3 regions of the Dactylosporangium sp. CS-047395 genome follow, and region 2 is predicted to be linked to each of the others. Evidence: riboswitches for the same ligand, from Rfam matches in the RefSeq annotation. Region 2 holds a riboswitch; each other region holds the start of a gene.
The links. Region 2 has a riboswitch for cobalamin ahead of ACQP00_RS25510 (CbtB domain-containing protein). Riboswitches for the same ligand answer to the same signal wherever they lie in the genome.
Positions count from the first base shown of each region.

Region 1 (6,096 bases), 2.7 Mb from region 2:
ACGACGGCTGCCCCGCCCAGTGCAGGTGCAGATAGGACGCGTGCACCGACCCGGCGACGAACCCGTCCCGCCCGTCCCGCCAAGCCCACGCCGGCGACGGACCCGAGCCCGGCGTCACCCGGGTGCGATGGAACTCGTGCCCGGTGACCCTGGTTCCGGCCGGCGCCAGCACGCTGTCCGACAGGGCAACCGCATCCCGGTAGCCCAAGGTGAGCGAAGGAGTCATCGCCGCCGAGGCATCGAGCACCCCGCACATCGGCAGCCCGTCGAGCGACGAGCACAGCCACAACAATCCCGCGCACTCGGCCGCGATCGCACCCCCCGAGGCGGCGAGCTCGGCCACGGAGGCACGGAGACCGGCGTTGGCGGAGAGCTGCTCGGCGTACACCTCGGGGAACCCGCCCCCGACAACGAGCGCCCGCGTCCCGGACGGCAACGTCGTGTCCCGCAGCGGATCCACTGTGGACACCCGGGCACCCGCGGCGGTGAGCAGCTCCACGGTCTCGGCGTAGGAGAACGAGAACGCCGGCCCGCCCACCACCGCGACCACCGGCTCCCCCGCGACCGGCTCGGCCACGGCCGGCGACCACGGCACCGCGGGCAACGGCGGTGCCGACCGGGCCACCGCCGCCACCGCGTCCAGGTCCACGCTCGCTGCCACGAGGGAGGCCAGCGCGGCCACCGAGGCGGCCGCGTCCGACGAGCGCTCCACCACCGGCACCAGCCCGAGATGCCGCGACGGCGCGGCAACGGCGTCGTGGCGGCGCAGGATGCCGAGCACCGGCGTACCCACCTCGGCACACGCATCCCGCAGGATCTGCTCGTGCCGATCGGAGCCGACCCGGTTGAGGATCGCCCCCGCGATGTGAATGCCGGGCCCGAACGACCGGAACCCATGGATGAGCGCCGCGACCGACCGGGCCTGGGCGGTCGCATCCACCACGAGGATCACCGGCGCGCCCAGCAGCCGGGCCACGTGCGCCGTCGACCCGAACTCGCCGGCCCCGGTGCGCCCGTCGTACAGGCCCATGACGCCCTCGACGACGGCCAGGTCGGTGCCGGCCGAGCCGTGCGCGAACAGCGGCGCGACCAGCTCCTCCCCCACCAGGACCGGGTCGAGGTTGCGGCCCGGGCGGCCGGCGGCGAGCGCGTGGTACCCGGGGTCGATGTAGTCCGGCCCCACCTTGAACGGGGCGACCCGCATCCCGCGCGCGGCGAAGGCGGCGAGCAGGCCGGTCGCGACGGTCGTCTTGCCGTGGCCGGAGGCGGGCGCCGCGATGACGATCCGGGCTACCACTCGATGCCCTGCTGGCCTTTTCGCCCGGCGTCCATCGGGTGCTTGACCTTCGTCATGTCGGTGACCAGGTCCGCGATCTCGACCAGATCCGGGTGGGCGTCGCGGCCGGTGATGACCACGTGCTGGTTGCCGGGCCGCTCGCGCAGGGTCGCCACGACGTCGGCGATGTCCACCCAGCCCCACTTGATCGGGTACGTGAACTCGTCGAGCACGTAGAACCGGTACGCCTCCGCGGCCAGGTCGCGCTTGATCTGCTCCCAGCCCTCGGCCGCCTCGGCCGCGTGATCGCGCTCGGTGCCGGGCCGCTGGATCCAGGACCAGCCCTCGCCCATCTTGTGCCACACGACGCTGCCGCCCTTGCCGGTCTCCCCCAGGGCGCGCAGGGCGGACTCCTCGCCGACCCTCCACTTCGGACTCTTCACGAACTGGAACACGGCGATCGGCCAGCCGGCGCTCCAGGCCCGCAGCGCCATGCCGAACGCGGCGGTGGATTTTCCCTTACCCTGCCCCGTGTGTACGGCCAGCACGTGCTGCCGCCGCCGCTGGCGCGTGGTCAGCCCGTCGTCCGGGACGCTCTCGACTTTCCCTTGCGGCATGTTGTCAGGCTCCCAGGCTGCTCAGCGGGATACAGGAGGCCTCGAGCGCGGCGGCGAGCCGGCGGGCCAGATTCAAGCGAATGGGGCCGTTTTCACAGTCGACGACGACCGCGGGCACCCCGGCCAGCAGCGGCACCACGCTCAGCGGGTCGGGCCCGCTGGTCGAGCGCCCATCGGTGACCACCACGAGCAACGGCCGGCGGCGGGCGTCGCGGCGCCGCTCACCGTGCAGCACCCGCGCGGCCTGGCGCAGTCCGGCGGCCAGCGGCGTGCGGCCCCCGGTGCGCAGCTCGGCCAGGCGCACCACGCCGACCTCGTGGCTGGCGGTCGGCTCCAGCACCAGCGTGGCCTCGTGGCCGCGGAAGGAGACCATGCCGACCTTGTCCCGTCGCTGGTACGCGTCCCGCAGCAACGACAGCACGGCCGTCTTCACCACCGTCATCCGCTGCCGGGCGGCCATCGACCCGGAGGCGTCGACGACGAACAGGACCAGGTTCGCCTCGCGGCCGACCTTGACCGCCTCGCGCACGTCGCGGGCCTCGGCGCGGCTGGACCCGCGCAGCGCGGCGGCCCGGATCGTGTCGGGCACGTGGATGCTCGTCAGTTTCCCGCCGATCGGCGTGCGCGACCGGACCACCCGCCCGTGCCGCGAGAGGGCGGGCGAGCGCCGTCCCGCGTGCGAGCCCTGCTGCCGGTTCGCCCGTCCAGCAATGCTCAGCAATTTCGGCTTGTACGGCACGCCGGCGAACGCCATTTGCCCGGGCGACGCGACGCCGGTAGAACCCGGCGTGTCCGACATTTCCGATAAGTCAGACTCGCCCGGCGAGTCGGACTTATAGGACAGCGAACCACCGTCACCCTCCTGCTCGACCGGCGGCCGCTGTTCGGGCGCGACCGGGGGCGGCGGGCCACCGCTCGAATCGGATGAATCCGACATTTCCGAAATGTCGGAAGGGCCGGGAGGAACCGGATCGTCATCGGGCGGCGGCGGCGGCCCACCATCGGCCGGCGGATCGTCGTCGTCCGGCCCGGCCTCCTGGTCAAGCACCTCCTCGAGCCGATCCCGATCGGCCCCCGGCGGATCGAGCGGGTCCCGCCGCCGCCGGTGCGGCAGCGCCAGCCGCGCCGCGTCCCGCACGTCCTCCCTGGTCACGATCGACCGCCCGTGCCAGGCCGCCAGCGCCACCGCCGTCCGCGCGACGACGATGTCGGCCCGGAGCCCGTCCACGCGGTACGCGAGACAGATCCGAGCGATCCGATCCAGCTCAGCGTCGGGAAGGGCCACCGCGCCCAGCCGGGACCGCGCCGCCACGATCCGCTCGGCGAGGGCGGCGTCCTCGGCCACGTAGCGGGTGGCGAACGCGGCCGGATCGGCCTCGTAGGACAGCCGCCGCCGCACCACCTCGGCCCGCGGCGGGGCCTCCTGCGGCGCCGTCACCCCCACGACCAGCCCGAACCGGTCGACGAGCTGCGGCCGCGGCTCGCCCTCCTCCGGGTTCATGGTCCCGACCAGCAGGAACCGGGCCGCGTGCTTGACCGACACGCCGTCCCGCTCGACGTGCGCCCGCCCCATCGCCGCCGCGTCCAGCAGCAGGTCGACCAGGTGATCGGGCAGCAGGTTGACCTCGTCGACGTACAGCACGCCCCGGTGCGCCGCCGCCAGCAGCCCCGGTTCGTACGCCTTGACCCCGTCCCCCAGCGCCCGCTGCAGGTCCAGCGTGCCGACCACCCGGTCCTCGGTCGCCCCGACGGGCAGCTCGACCAGGGCGGAGCGGCGCACCTCGAACCCGACGGTGACCGGCGACTCCTCCAGCAGCTCGAACCCGGCGTCGCGCACCGGCAGGCCGTCGGCGGCGTCGAGGGTCGGCGCGGCGAGCAGCGTGTCGACGGTGTGCGGGCCGTCCGGGCACTCCGGGTCGGGCGCGGCCGGGTCGCAGGCGAACCGGCAGCCGGCCACCACCGGCACCTCGGGCAGCAGCGCGGCGAGGGCCCGCACGACGGTGGACTTGGCGGTGCCCTTCTCGCCGCGGACGAGCACTCCCCCGATGGCCGGCGAAACGGCGGTGAGCAGCAGCGCAAGGCGCAGATCGGGCAGGCCGACGACGGCCGAGAACGGGTACGGCGGGGTCACGGGCACTCTTTCCCTTCGGCGGGTCCGCGCCCGCGAGGTGACGTCTGATCGGCGGCCGGAGTCTCCTGACTGCCGGATCGCCGCCGCCCCCCGACCTTCCGGCCGAAGCCGGCCGTGGTCCGTGCGCTGAGGGACGCCTCCCCGGTCACAGTGGCGGGACCGTCCCGGATTCGCACCGGGTTCCTCCACATACCGCTCCGCAATCGTGTCCCACCGGCACCGGAACGTCAACGTGGCGCGGTGTGACCCTCACAATCCGCAGGCGGCGGCCGATGGGACGGGTATGCGGCGCGTGGTGGATCCGGCCGCCCAGGCGGTGCTGTGCGTGCTCCTCGTGGCGATCGCGCTGATCGCCGCCACGCCCCTGCGCCTGCCCGGCCTCGCCCCGGAGACCTACGTGGCCCCGCCGGGCACGCGGGCGATGTGGCTGTGGAAGCACGAGGAGCCGCAGCCGGTCGTCGACTGGGCCGCCGCCAACGGGGTGCGCGCGCTGTTCGTCTACTACGACCCGACGGCCGGCACCACCGAGCTCGAGCGGCTCAAGGAGCTGTGCGACGAGGCCGGGATCATGCTCGACGCCCTCGGCGGGGAGCCGTCCTGGACGACCGATCACGCGACCGCGCTCGCCTGGGCCCGGGGCGCCGCGGCGACGGGCCTTTTCCACGGGTTGCACCTGGACGTGGAGCCCTACCTGCTTCCGGCTTGGGAGAAGGACCAGGCTTCTCTGGTACCGGACTATCTCTCGCTTCTGGATCAGACGATCGCGGCGACCGATCTTCCGCTCGAGCTCGACGTGCCGTTCTGGCTGCCCACGGTGGCCGTCTCCGGCGGCGGGAGCCTCGCCGACGCGGTCCTGGCCCGGGTCGCCGGCGTCACGGTGATGAGCTACCGCAACACCGCCACCGGCACCAACTCGATCGTCGGGGTCGCCGCCGACCTGCTGAACCGGGCCGCGTCGCTGGCCAAGCCGGTCCGGCTGGGCGCCGAGACGCAGGCCCTGGGCGACTGCGCGTACTGCAGCTTCCACGGCGACACGGCCTCCCAGCTGCAGCAAACCCTGCGCGCCGTCGACACCGCCGCCCAGCGCTATCCGGCGTTCGCGGGAATCGCGGTGCACCAGTACGACTCCTGGATAGCGCTCACCGGCTAGCTCAACCCGCCCCTTCCGCCGCCGATCAGCTCGTCGACACCAGTCATCTTGGGAAGGACCCCATCCGATGCGCCGTTCAGCCTCCATCGCCCTCGCCTGCGCCGCCGGTGCGGCCGCCATCCTCCCCGCGGCGGCCCCCGCCTCCGCCGCGACGACCGACCTCGGGCTGGTCATTCCGGTGCTCGCGCCGATGCTGCCCGGCCAGACGGGCTGGGTGGGCACGATGTGGGCGGCCACGGACGACGTCTGCAACGTCAAGGTCACGGCGAGCGGCACCGGCGTCACGGTGAAGTACCCGACGAACACCGCCACCTACAGCTCGCTGTCCAAGGGCGACTCGCTCAACCAGGGCCAGGTCGACTACGCCGCGTTCCAGGTCACCATGAAGACGGACACGCTGCTGGCGCTGGTACCGCTGACGCTCAACTACTCCTACACGGTCAAGGCCGACGGGGCGACCTCCTGCACCGGCACCGCGAAGACCGGCTCGACCACGGCGACCCTGCCGGTCGTGGCGGTCAGCGGCGACGCCGTGGTGCAGAAGACCACGACGGTGACCGTGCCCAAGGCCACCCCGGTCTGGCAGCAGGTCGTCTTCCAGTCGCGCAAGAGCGGCGTGGACAACCTGCAGATCTCGGTCTCCGGCGGCCCCTCCGGGCTCGTCGTGTCGTACCCGGCCGACCGCACCTACACCCAGCTGAACAAGGGCGCGGGCCTGGCCGTCGGCACCGACGACTTCGCCGCGGTCAAGTTCGACGCGACGAACGTCGCCGCCGGCACCTACAAGCTCACGGTCAAGCTCTCCTACGGCACCACGACCGACTCGAACGACCTGACGCTCGTCGTCGCGTAACGGCCCCGGGCCGGCCGGCACCCCCACAAGGTGCCGACCGGCCCGCCGTGCTTTTCCACAGAGAGGTGG
Region 1 covers NZ_CP192015.1:2,725,421-2,731,516, reverse strand. Annotated here, with positions in the region: gene ACQP00_RS12745 (cobyrinate a,c-diamide synthase) at 1-1,297, opposite strand, end outside; gene cobO (cob(I)yrinic acid a,c-diamide adenosyltransferase) at 1,291-1,893, opposite strand; gene ACQP00_RS12735 (VWA domain-containing protein) at 1,898-4,024, opposite strand; cobalamin riboswitch at 4,084-4,209, opposite strand; gene ACQP00_RS12730 (hypothetical protein) at 4,308-5,174, shown strand; gene ACQP00_RS12725 (hypothetical protein) at 5,242-6,027, shown strand.
Region 1: it holds a riboswitch for cobalamin, as region 2 does, so the genes downstream of both, ACQP00_RS12735 (VWA domain-containing protein) here and ACQP00_RS25510 (CbtB domain-containing protein) in region 2, are expected to answer to the same signal.

Region 2 (6,096 bases):
CGGGTCGACGGTCGCCGAGTCGGACGCGCCGGCCTTCGAGTCGCGGGCCGGGATGGCGTCCGGTGACGGCGCCGGCGCGGCCGCGAGCAGCAGGGCGTCGAACTCGACCGAGCGGGCGTTGGCGAAGGTCCGGTTCACCGTGAGATCCCCGATGACGCCGCCGCGCGGGCCGATCACCAGCGGCACCATGCCGGCCGAGAGCACCGAACGGCGCACCGCGTCGACGCCCTCGATGTCCGCCGGGTCCGGGCCGACCACGATGCCGACGGTCCGACCGTCGCCCGGCCAGGCCTCGCCGACCTGGGACAGCGCCGGGCTCGGGTCGAGGTCGACCAGCTCGATGGTGGGCTCCGGCGCGGGCAGGCCGAGGCCGGTGGCGACCTCCGAGCACAGCACCGGGTCGATGTTGGCCAGGCTCAGCAGCTGCCGCTCGCGGATCTCCTGGTGGTAGCACTTGGACAGCTCGAACGTGTATGCGTTGATGATGTGCTGGCGCTCGACCGGCGTCATGCTCAGCCAGAACTGCCGGACCTGGCTGTAGTGGTCGTCGAACGAGGCCGGGTTGGCGCGGATCTTCGGCGCCTCGGTGACGATCACCGGCGCGTCGATGAAGGCCCCGTCGTCCACGGTCGCCGTGAACGGGTTGCCGGCGTCGAGGGAGTTCGGCCGGTACGGCGCGACGCCCCCGTGCACCGCCTGCTGGTGGAACCCGTCGCGCAGCATGTCGTTGACCGGCACGTGCGGGCGGTTGATCGGGATCTGGTTGAAGTTCGGCCCGGCGAGCCGGGTGAGCTGGGTGTCGACGTAGGAGAACAGCCGGCCCTGCAGCAGCGGGTCGTTGGTCACGTCGATGCCGGGCGGCAGGTGGCCCAGGTGGAAGGCGGACTGCTCGACCTCGGCGAAGAAGTTCGTCGGCGTACGGTCCAGGGTCAGCCGCCCGACCGCCTGCACCGGGGCGAGCTCCTCCGGCACGATCTTGGTCGGGTCGAGCAGGTCGATGCCCGCGAAGGTCTGGTCGGGCGTGTCGGGGAAGACCTGCAGGCCCAGCTCCCACTCCGGGTACGCGCCGGCCTCGATGGCGTCGTAGAGGTCCCGGCGGTGGTAGTCCGGGTCCATGCCGCTGATCAGCTGGGCCTCTTCCCAGGTCAGCGAGTGCACGCCGAGCTTGGGCTTCCAGTGGAACTTGGCCAGCGCGGTGCCGCCGGAGGCGTTGATCAGGCGGAAGGTGTGGACGCCGAAGCCCTCCATCATCCGGTACGAGCGCGGGATGCCCCGGTCGGACATGTTCCACATGGTGTGGTGCTGGGCCTCGGTGTGCAGCGACACGAAGTCCCAGAACGTGTCGTGGGCGCTCTGCGCCTGCGGGATCTCGCGGTCCGGGTGCGGCTTGCCGGCGTGGATGATGTCCGGGAACTTGATCGCGTCCTGGATGAAGAACACGGGAATGTTGTTGCCGACGAGGTCGAAGTTGCCTTCGGAGGTGTAGAACTTCGTGGCGAAGCCACGGGTGTCGCGCACCGTGTCGGCCGAGCCGCGCGAGCCCAGGACGGTGGAGAACCGGACGAACACGTCGGTGCGCACGTCCTTGGCGAGGAAGGCCGCCTTGGTGACGTCCTCCGCGGTGCCGTACGCGACGAAGAACCCGTGCGCGCCGGTGCCCCGGGCGTGCACGACCCGCTCCGGGATCCGCTCGTGGTCGAAGTGCGTGATCTTCTCGCGGAAGTGCTGGTCCTGCAGGAGAATCGGGCCACGGGGGCCGGCCTTGAGCGAGTGGTCGGTGTCGTAGAGGCGCGCGCCGTACGAGGTGGTGAGGAACTCACCCTGCTGCGCGTTGGCGGTCGCCGGCCCGCCGGTCGGCACGCCCGTCGGCGTCACCGCGGCCGGGGTGCCCTGCTCGTCGGAGGGGGGCGGCGGCGGTACCGGCGTCGTGGGCTCCTCCAGCGCCGGCGTGACACTGCCGGGCTTGCCGGGCACATCCGGGGTCAGCGCGTCGGTGACCTTGGCGGCGGCCGCCTCGACGACGTCCTTGACGACCTCGGTGGGCTTGCGGGAATTCATGCGGGCGGTCCCTTCGCTCCGGATTACTACCTTTTGGCGGCTACCCGAGCGGCCGGTGAGGAAACAAACACACCCGGCAATGTCGATCACGTTTGACGCGGTGCCGCCGCTGGTCGTAGCGTCAGCGCGAATGACGGTGACAGGAAGCCGGTGCAAGTCCGGCACGGTCGCGCCACTGTGAGCCGGGAGACCGGCGAGTCAGACCCTCCGCCGTCAGCCGCCACTACAAGAGGGACGCCCGATCCCTGAAGGAGGCTCCACGTGAGCGTGTCGTCGTCGTCCAACCCCGGCGCAGTCGCGACGCCGGTCGTCATCCCGCTGTCCCGCTCCCTGGTCTGGCTGGTCGGCACCGCCGCGCTGGCCGCCCTGCTGTACTACTTCATCGGCATCGACCAGGGCGCCGTGTCCGTCTTCGGCAGCGACACCCACGTGCACGAGTTCGTGCACGACGGCCGGCACTTCCTCGGCTTCCCCTGCCACTGAGCCGGGCGATTACGTGGAGAAGCGCATCATCTTCCGCGGCGCGCTCGCCGGCGCCGTCGCCGGCCTCGTCGCGTTCGTCTTCGCGCGGATCTTCGCCGAGCCGCTGATCCAGCGGGCCATCGACTACGAGGGCGGCCGCGGCGAGGCCCAGGCGGCCCTCGACCGGGCGGCCGGCCTGGCCACCGACGACCACGAGCACGAGCTGTTCAGCCGCGCCGTGCAGGGCAACCTCGGCATCGGCGCCGGCATGGTCCTGTTCGGCCTGGCCATGGGCGCCCTGTTCGCCGTCGCCTACATGATCTGCCTGGGCCGCGTGGGCAACCTGCGCCCGCGCACCCTGGCCCTGCTGCTGGCCGGCGCCGGGTTCCTGACGCTGTACTTCGTGCCCTTCCTCAAGTACCCGGCCAGCCCGCCCGCGGTCGGCCACGAGGAGACCATCGGCCAGCGCAGCGCGTACTACCTCATCATGGTCCTCGCCTCGGTGCTGTTCCTGATCCTGGCCGTCATCCTGGGCCAGCGCCTCAAGCCCCGCTTCGGCACCTGGAACGCCACCCTGCTCGCCGCGGCCGCGTTCATCGTGGTGACCGGCGCGCTGATGGCCCTGCTGCCGGCCTTCGGCGAGCTGTCCACCAACGTCGCCGACTACGGCAGGCACGCCACCGAGACCCCGCTCCCCCTGCGCAACGAGGCGGGCGACATCATCTACCCCGGCTTCGACGCCGACCTGCTCTACGACTTCCGGGTCTACTCCCTCGCGGCGCAGGGGCTGCTGTGGGCGGTCATCGGCCTGATCTTCGCCCCGCTGGCCGAGCGCCTGCTGGGCAACCGCCCGATCCGCGTCGAACCCGCCGCGGAACAGGCCGCCGTCTGAGTCACGGCCGGGCGATCCAGGCCGCCGCGGCCGCCAGTGGATCGGTACCGCCGGCATCGTCTACCGGGAGTGGACCCCGATAGACGGTGCGGCGGTGGTCGGCGAACCAGGCCACCGTGAGGTACAACCGGGCCCCGTCACGCAGCTGGTGGGTCTCGTTGGCGCTGGTGAAGCCCTCGGTCGGAGCCCCGAACACGCGGACGTCCGGCCGACCGCGCAGCGCCACCGCCACCGCCTCGCCGGAGCTCGCCGTCTTCCCGCCGGTGAGCACCGCCAGCGGCCGTCCGGGCGTGCGGATCGCCGGGCGAGGGGCACGCGCCAGTTCGCGGCCCGCGAGCCGGATCCGCCCCGCCTCCAGGGTCCAGGGCTGCTCGGCGCCGCCCGGCGGGACGAAGTAGCCCAGCACCCCGTCGGGCAGCAGCGGCGCGAGGACGGCCAGCATCGGCCACATGTTGCCGCCGCGGTTGTCGCGCAGATCCACGATCCACCCGGTGGGCGCGGCCGCGGCCAGGTCACGCACGAGCGAAGAGCCGATGTTCTGGTACTCCCGGTGCCCGCTGCCCGGCAACCGTACCCACGCGACGGTGCCGTCGACGAGCCCGCCGGTCGGCGGTTGTGGCTCGGGCATCGCCGAGGGCCGGCCGCGCGCCCGCAGCCCGCTGTGCGGCCCACCGGCGCGGCCCAGCACCTCGGCGAGCACCGGGTGCGTGTCGGCATAAGTCCGGGCCCCGGCGCAGCGCTCGGCGGCGTCGGCGCGCACGGCCGGCCAGTCCAGTTCGGACCGGAACAGCGCGCTCGCCTCCATCAGGTCGAGGGCGTGCGACAGGTACCGCCGGACCCGCCACGCCCTCATGCCGATTGATGTTAGCGGGCGGTGTACTCCTCGTCGGTCACCTGCTCCAGCCAGTCCACCGCCCGCCCGCCGGCGACGCCGCTGAGCGCGAGGTGCGTCATCGCCGTTCCGGGGGCGGCGCCGTGCCAGTGCCGGACCCCGGGCGGGCACCAGACCACGTCCCCGGCCCGGATCTCCTCGACCGGACCGCCCTCGCGCTGCGTGCGGCCGACCCCCTCGGTCACCACGAGCCGCTGCCCGGCCGGGTGGGTGTGCCACGCCGAGCGCGCGCCGGGCTGGAAGGTGACATAGGCCCCGGTGTACTGCGCCGAAGGCTCGGCCCCGAACAGCGGCTGCACCAGGACCTCCCCGGTGAAGTTCTCGGCCGGGCCGCGGCTGGACGGCTGCGAGCCGCCGCGGGTGATCATCGGTCCGCCCCGGCCGGCAGCGGCGCCTCGCGGTTGGTCATGGCGTCCTGGGCCGCGGGGTAGCGGGCCCCGACGATCTGGATCTGGTCGGCGGCGGCGCGCAGCTCGGCCAGTTGCTCCTCGCTGAGCTCCACCTCGGCGGCGCCGGTGTTCTCGGCCATCCGCTCGGGGTTCTTCGTCCCGGGGATGGGCACGATCCACGGCCGCTGGTCGAGCAGCCACGCGAGGGCCAGCTGGGCCGGGGTGGCCCCGGTGTCGGCCGCGATCCGCTTGAGCACCTCGACCAGCGCCAGGTTGGCCGCGAGCGCCTCACCCTGGAACCGGGGCGTCTGCCCGCGGAAGTCGCTGTCGGCGAAGGTCGTCGTGGCGTCGATCGCGCCGGTCAGGAACCCCTTGCCGAGCGGGCTGTACGGCACCAGCCCGATCCCCAGCTCCGCCAGCACCGGAATCGTGTCCTGCTCGCGGTCGCGCCACCACATCGAGTACTCGCTCTGCACCGCCGCCACCGCCTGCACCGCGTGCGCCCGCCTGATGGTGCCGGCGGCCGCCTCGGACAGCCCGAAGTGCAGCACCTTGCCGGCTTCGATCAGCTCCTGGACGGTACCGGCGACGTCCTCGATCGGCACCTCGGGATCCACGCGGTGCTGGTAGTAGAGGTCGATCCGGTCGGTGCGCAACCGGCGCAGCGACTGCTCGACGGCGCGGCGGATGCTCTCCGGACGGCTGCACAGGCCGCCGGGCTCCACCCCGTTCTCCGCGAAGGCGAACCCGAACTTCGTCGCGATCCGCACCCGGTCCCGCACCGGCTCGAGCGCCTCGCCGACGATGTCCTCGTTGGCGAACGGCCCGTACACCTCGGCGGTATCGAAAAACGTCACCCCGAGCTCCACAGCCTGCCGGATCAGCGCGACCGCATCCTCCCGCGCGGGTCCCCCGCGCTGTCCGTAGGCTCCGGTGAGACTCATGCATCCGTAGCCGATCTCCGACACCGTCAGCCCGGTGCCGAGCGTGCGTTGCTTCACCCTCGTCTCTCCTCCGCGTCGGCCGATCCCACGGCCCCCACTACCCCTGCGTGGCCCGTCCAACCGACGCTACGGCCACCGGGCGCGGTCTGGGAGGCTCTGTCAGTACCTCCATGGGCACTACCTACTCGGCGGGTACGGCGCGTCGGCGAGCAGCCTGGCCAGGTGGGCGGCGTTCGCGGCCAGGGTCTTGGTCGCCGCGCCGGTGGTGTCGGGCTTCGGGCCGGCGTCGCTGTAGTCGACCTTGCCCATCGCCTCGCCGACCCAGTACGTGCCGCCGGCGGCCGGGAGGGTGAAGCCCACGTCGTTCAGGGCCTGGTAGACCTCGGCGGTCACGTGGTGGGCGCCGTCCTCGTTGCCCACGACCGCTACGACCGCGACCTTGCCGTACATCAGCGGGCG
Region 2 covers NZ_CP192015.1:5,415,825-5,421,920, reverse strand. Annotated here, with positions in the region: gene ACQP00_RS25515 (catalase) at 1-2,058, opposite strand, end outside; cobalamin riboswitch at 2,140-2,270, shown strand; gene ACQP00_RS25510 (CbtB domain-containing protein) at 2,320-2,541, shown strand; gene ACQP00_RS25505 (CbtA family protein) at 2,555-3,412, shown strand; gene ACQP00_RS25500 (S41 family peptidase) at 3,414-4,265, opposite strand; gene ACQP00_RS25495 ((R)-mandelonitrile lyase) at 4,277-4,672, opposite strand; gene ACQP00_RS25490 (aldo/keto reductase) at 4,669-5,694, opposite strand; gene ACQP00_RS25485 (flavodoxin family protein) at 5,815-6,096, opposite strand, start outside.

Region 3 (6,096 bases), 2.7 Mb from region 2:
TCGCCACCGCCTGCGCGGCGGTGAGGCCCGGCAGGACCCGCACCGGCACGTCCTTCCAGCGCGGCTCCGAGGCCACCTCCAGCACCGCCGCCGCCATGGCGAAGACGCCCGGGTCGCCGGACGAGACCACCGCGACGCGGCGGCCGTCCCTGGCCAGGGAGAGGGCGAACTCGGCCCGCTCCACCTCCACCCGGTTGTCCGAGGCGTGCCGCCGCTGCCGCGGGTTGGCCGCCACGCGGTCCAGGTACGGCCCGTAGCCCACCAGGTCGTCGGCCGCGGCCAGGGCGGCCTGCGCCTCCGGGGTGAGCCAGTCGCGCCCGGCCGGGCCCAGGCCGACCACGACCACCTCGCCCGCGGCCACCACGGCGGGAGCCGCGGCCAGTGCGGCCGCGGTCTCGTCGTGGACGCGCGACGGCAGCAGCGCGATCGAGAAGTACGGCACCGACGAGGGGTCGACGGAGGCCAGCGGGGCGACGCGCTCGCCGGTGGTGGTGGCGCGCTCCACGTACCAGGCCTCGTCCAGCCGGCCCGCCTGCTCCAGCGCGTCGCGGACCTTGCCGAAGGTGCGGCCCAGTTTCATCACGGCGGCCGAGTCGGTCGCGGCCAGCCGCTCCGCCAGGACCGGGCCCGGCAGCGTGCCCGGCAGGACGGTCAGGATCTCGTCGCGCTCGACCAGCGGGCGGCCCAGGACCGCCGAGGCGCCCGAGACCGACGTGACGCCCGGGACGACCTCGGTGCGGTACCGGCCGCGGAGGCGTTTGTGCATGTGCATGTAGGAGCCGTAGAACATCGGGTCGCCCTCGCACAGGACGACCACGTCGCGGCCCGCGTCCAGGTGGGCGGCCAGGCGGGCGGCCCAGGCGTCGTAGTGCTCCTCGATCACCCCGCGGTAGTCGTTGTGCGCCTCCGTCGTGACCGGGTAGACCAGGGCCTCCTCGATCTGGTCCGGGCGCAGGTACGGCTCGGCGATCGACCTCGCGATGCTCCTGCCGTGGCGGGCCGAGTGGTACGCCACCACCGGGGCCGCCGCGACGAGCCGGGCCGCCTTGACCGTCACCAGCTCGGGATCGCCCGGGCCGAGACCGACGCCGTACAGCTGCCCACTGTCCACAGTGCTCATTCCTCTTCGCTCGCGATCGCGTTCACGGCGGCGGCCGTCATCGCGCTGCCGCCCCGGCGGCCGTGCACCACCAGGTATTCCAGGCCCGATTCGGCCAGTGCGGCCTTCGACTCGGCGGCGCCGATGAAGCCGACCGGGATGCCGATGACGGCGGCCGGCGTGCCGGCTCCCTCGGCCACCATGTCCAGCAGCCGGAACAGGGCGGTCGGCGCGTTGCCGACGGCCACCACGGCGCCCTCGATGCGGCCCCGCCACAATTCGAGGGCGGCCGCACTGCGCGTGTTTCCCAATTGCAGAGCCAGCGTCGGTACTTCCGGTGCCCGCAACGTGCACACCACGTCATTGCCCCGCGGCAGCCGGGCGCGGGTCACCCCGGACGCGACCATCTCCGCGTCGCACAGGATCGGGGCGCCGGCCAGCAGCGCGGCCCGGGCGGACGCGACCACGCCCGGCGACCAGCCGACGTCCGCCGGAAGGTCGACCATCCCGCAGGCGTGAATCATCCGTACCGTCACCCGCGCCACATCCGCCGGCAGCCCCGACAGGTCGGCCTCGGCCCGGATGGTGGCGAACGAGCGCCGGTAGATCTCGGCGCCGTCGCGGATGTAGTCGCTCACCCGGTCACACTCCGCCGATAACCTGAACCCGTCGCGAGCATCTCCACGTGCCTTCCCTTCGGCGCGCCGCAGCGGCGCTCGCAGCCCACCCAGTGCGCCGGCTCCGGCGTGCCCGCGGCGACGGCGGCCCGGGCGTCCGCGCGCACGTCGGCGAGGGACTTGGCGCAGCCCGGCCGGCCCGCGCAGGCCGTCACCCCGGCCCACGGCGAGGCGGGATCGGCGGCGAGCCCGGACGCCACAGCGTCGGCCATCGCCGCGGCCGGGACCACGACGGTCCGCCACGGGGTGACGATGATCTCTTCGAGCGCGGTCAGGGCGGCAGACTGGGCGCCGGTGAGCAGCCCGAGCGGCACCACGAGCACCGCGAGCTCGCCATGGATCCCGGGGCCGGGCGCGTCCGAGCCAAAAATCCGAAATGTCCCGAGCGTCGTGCCGAGACGCGCCGCGACACGCGCGGGGCCGTCGGAGAGCTCGGCGAGCCGCCAGGCCTTGGACTCCTGCGCGGCCCGCTCCGCCAGGAAGGCCTCGGCGGCGCGCACCAGGAGGGGCGGGCCGCCGTGGAGCTCGGTCGGTACACCGGAGAGGATCAATCGGGAATCGTGCAGGCCGACGTCGCCGACCAGCGCCGTCACGTCCCCGCGGCCGTCGTCGAGGGTGGCCAGGAACCGGCCGGGGAGCCCGGCGAGCGCGGGCGTGGCGCACAGGAGCGCGTCGAACTCGGCCACCAGCGGCCGGACCGCGGCGCTCAACGGGCTGGCGACGATGTTGCGGACCCGCTCGTGGGTGGCCGACGGCAGCAGCCCGGCGTCGGTCAGGCGCGCCGCCAGCTCCCGCTCGGCACCCGGCCGCAACGCCCTGACCTGCACGTTTCCGCGCGAGGTGAGCTCCAGGGCGGGGTCGCCGAGCTCGGCCGCGGCGGTGCGCAGGACGCGCAGCTGGGCCCCGGTGATCCGGCCGCCGGGCAGCCGGACGCGCGCCAGCCCGCCGTCGGCCGCCGCGTGCACCTGCACGGCGCCGGGGCACCGGTCGGGGACGTCGCGTCCGCTTGGAGCCTGCACGCGGCGGATATTACCTTCGCTTGACGCCGCACAGCCTCTTCCAGGAGAGTTGAGGCGCTGTACAACGGCGACGTGTGGAGGAACCCGGTGCGAATCCGGGACGGTCCCGCCACTGTGACCGGGGAGTGAGCCTCCAGCACGACGGCCACCGGGCCCAGCCCGGGAAGGCCCGGGGGTGAGCGCCGATCCGGGAGCCAGGAGACTCTCCGGCGCCGGCATCGACCCACCAGCTTGGGGCGCGGACCCCGAGGGAGGACCCCGGCGTGATCCTGCTGTTGTCGACGTCCGACACCGACCTGCTCAGCGCGCGGGCCAGTGGTGCCGGCTGGCGCCTGGCCAACCCGTCGCGCACGTCCGTGGCGGACCTTCCCGGGCTCGCCGACGGCGCCGAGCTGATCGTGGTGCGCTTCCTCGGCGGGTACCGCGACTGGCAGGACGGTTTCGACACGCTCCTGGCCACCGGCCGCCCGGTGGTGATCCTCGGCGGCGAGCAGGCGCCCGACGCCGAGCTCATGAGCCACTCGACGGTCCCGGCCGGCCTCGCCGCGCAGGCCCACGCCTACCTCGCCTTCGGCGGCGCGGCCAACCTCGCCGAGCTGCACCGGTTCCTCTCCGACACGGTCCTGCTCACCGGCCACGGCTTCGCCGCGCCGGTCGAGACCCCCGTCTGGGGCGTGCTGGAGCGCGCCGAGAAGGACGTCGACGGACCGACGGTGGCCGTCATCTACTACCGGGCGCACCACGTCGCCGGGAACACCGCGTTCATCGAGGGGCTGTGCACCGCGCTGGAGTCCGAGGGCGCCCGGCCGCTGCCGGTGTTCGCCGCCTCGCTGCGCACCGCGCCGCCGGAGCTGCTCGCGACCCTGGCCGAGGCCGACGCGCTGATCGTGACGGTGCTCGCGGCCGGCGGCACCCGGCCCGCCGACGCCCAGGCCGGCGGCGAAGACGAGGCCTGGGACGTGGGCGCGCTGGCCGCGCTCGACGTGCCGATCCTGCAGGGGCTGTGCCTGACGTCCAGCCGCGACACCTGGGACGGTAACGACGACGGGCTGTCGCCGCTGGACACCGCGACCCAGGTGGCCATCCCGGAGTTCGACGGGCGGCTCATCACGGTGCCGTTCTCGTTCAAGGAGATCGACGAGGACGGCCTGACCGTGTACGTCGCCGATCCGGAGCGGGCCGGCCGCGTGGCGGGGATCGCCACGGCCCACGCGCGCCTGCGCCGCATCCCGAACGCGGACAAGCGGGTCGTGGTGATGCTCAGCGCGTACCCGACGAAACACTCCCGGATCGGCAACGCCGTCGGCCTCGACACGCCTGCGAGCGTCGTGCGGCTGCTTGAGGCCCTTGCTCGTGAAGGCTACGACCTCGGGGAAGGCTTCCCTTCTGATGGGGATGCGCTCATCCACGAGCTGATCGCGGCCGGCGGGCAGGACGTCAACTGGCTCACCGAGGAGCAGCTGCAGGGCAACCCGGTCCGCATTCCGGGCGAGCGCTACCGCGCGTTCTTCGACACGCTCCCCGACGACCTGCGGGCCGGGATGGAGCAGCACTGGGGCCCGGCCCCGGGCGAGCTGTTCGTGTCCGACGGCGACATCGTGCTCGCCGCCCTGCAGCGCGGCAACGTCGTGGTGATGGTGCAGCCGCCGCGCGGCTTCGGCGAGAACCCGGTCGCGATCTACCACGACCCGGACCTGCCGCCGTCGCACCACTACCTGGCCGCGTACCGCTGGCTGGCCGACTCCTTCGGCGCGCACGCGGTCGTGCACGTCGGCAAGCACGGCAACCTGGAGTGGCTGCCCGGCAAGACGGTCGGGCTGTCGGCCGGCTGCGGGGCCGACGCGGCGCTGGGCAACCTGCCGCTCATCTACCCGTTCCTGGTCAACGACCCGGGCGAGGGCACGCAGGCCAAGCGCCGGGCGCACGCCACGCTGGTCGACCACCTGGTGCCGCCGATGGCCCGCGCCGAGTCGTACGGTGACATCGCCCGCCTCGAACAGCTCCTCGACGAGCACGCGAACATCGCCGCGCTCGACCCGGCCAAGCTGCCCGCGATCCGGGCCCAGATCTGGACGCTGATCCAGGCCGCGAAGCTCGACCACGACCTGGGGCTGGACGACCGGCCGCACGACGCGGAGTTCGACGATTTCCTGCTGCACGTCGACGGCTGGCTGTGCGAGGTCAAGGACGTGCAGATCCGCGACGGCCTGCACATTCTGGGCGTGGCTCCTTCGGGTTCCGCCCGCGTGGACCTCGTCCTGGCCATGCTGCGGGCGCGGCAGATGTGGGGCGGCCAGGCGGCGGCCCTGCCGGGTCTGCGGGAGGCGCTCGGTCTCGATGAGTCCACGCCGGAACGGTCCAATGTGGACGCCATCGAGGCGCAGGCCCGTTCGCTCGTCGCGGCGATGGAGTCGCGGGACTGGAGCACCTCCGACCTTTCCGATATTTCCGAAATTCCGGATGTGGTACGGGTGCTGCGGTTCGCGGCCGAGGAGATCGTGCCCCGGCTGGAGCGCACCACGGACGAGCTCACGATGGTGCTGCACGCGCTCGACGGCGGCTATGTGCCGGCCGGGCCCAGCGGGTCCCCGCTGCGCGGCCTCATCAACGTGCTGCCGACCGGCCGGAACTTCTACTCGGTGGACCCGAAGGCGGTGCCGTCGCGGCTCGCCTGGGAGACCGGGCAGGCGATGGCCGATTCGCTGCTGGCGCGGTACCGCGCGGATCACGGCGACTGGCCCCGCTCGGTCGGCCTGTCGATGTGGGGCACCAGCGCGATGCGCACCGCCGGCGACGACATCGCCGAGGCCCTGGCGCTGCTCGGGGTCCGCCCGGTGTGGGACGAGGCCTCCCGCCGGGTCACCCGTCTGGAGCTCATCGACCTCACGGAGCTGGGCCGGCCGCGCATCGACGTGACCATGCGCATCTCCGGCTTCTTCCGCGACGCCTTCCCGCATGTGGTGGCGTTGCTCGACGATGCCGTACAAATGGCGGCTTCTGCTCCTGAGGCTCCTGAGTCGAACTTCGTCCGCGCGCACGTCGAGGCCGACCTCGCCGCCCACGGCGACGAGCGGCGGGCGACCCTGCGGGTGTTCGGGTCCAAGCCGGGCGCCTACGGTGCGGGCATCCTGCCGCTCATCGACAGCCGGAACTGGCGCGACGACCGCGACCTGGCCGAGGTGTACGCGGTGTGGGGCGGCTACGCCTACGGCCGCGGCGTCGACGGCGTGCCCGCCCGCGGCGACATGGAGGGCGCGTACAAGCGGATCAGCGTGGCGGTCAAGAACACCGACACCCGCGA
Region 3 covers NZ_CP192015.1:2,761,962-2,768,057, forward strand. Annotated here, with positions in the region: gene ACQP00_RS12895 (precorrin-2 C(20)-methyltransferase) at 1-1,120, opposite strand, end outside; gene ACQP00_RS12900 (precorrin-8X methylmutase) at 1,117-1,737, opposite strand; gene ACQP00_RS12905 (precorrin-3B synthase) at 1,734-2,795, opposite strand; cobalamin riboswitch at 2,874-2,999, shown strand; gene ACQP00_RS12910 (cobaltochelatase subunit CobN) at 3,059-6,096, shown strand, end outside.
Region 3: it holds a riboswitch for cobalamin, as region 2 does, so the genes downstream of both, ACQP00_RS12910 (cobaltochelatase subunit CobN) here and ACQP00_RS25510 (CbtB domain-containing protein) in region 2, are expected to answer to the same signal.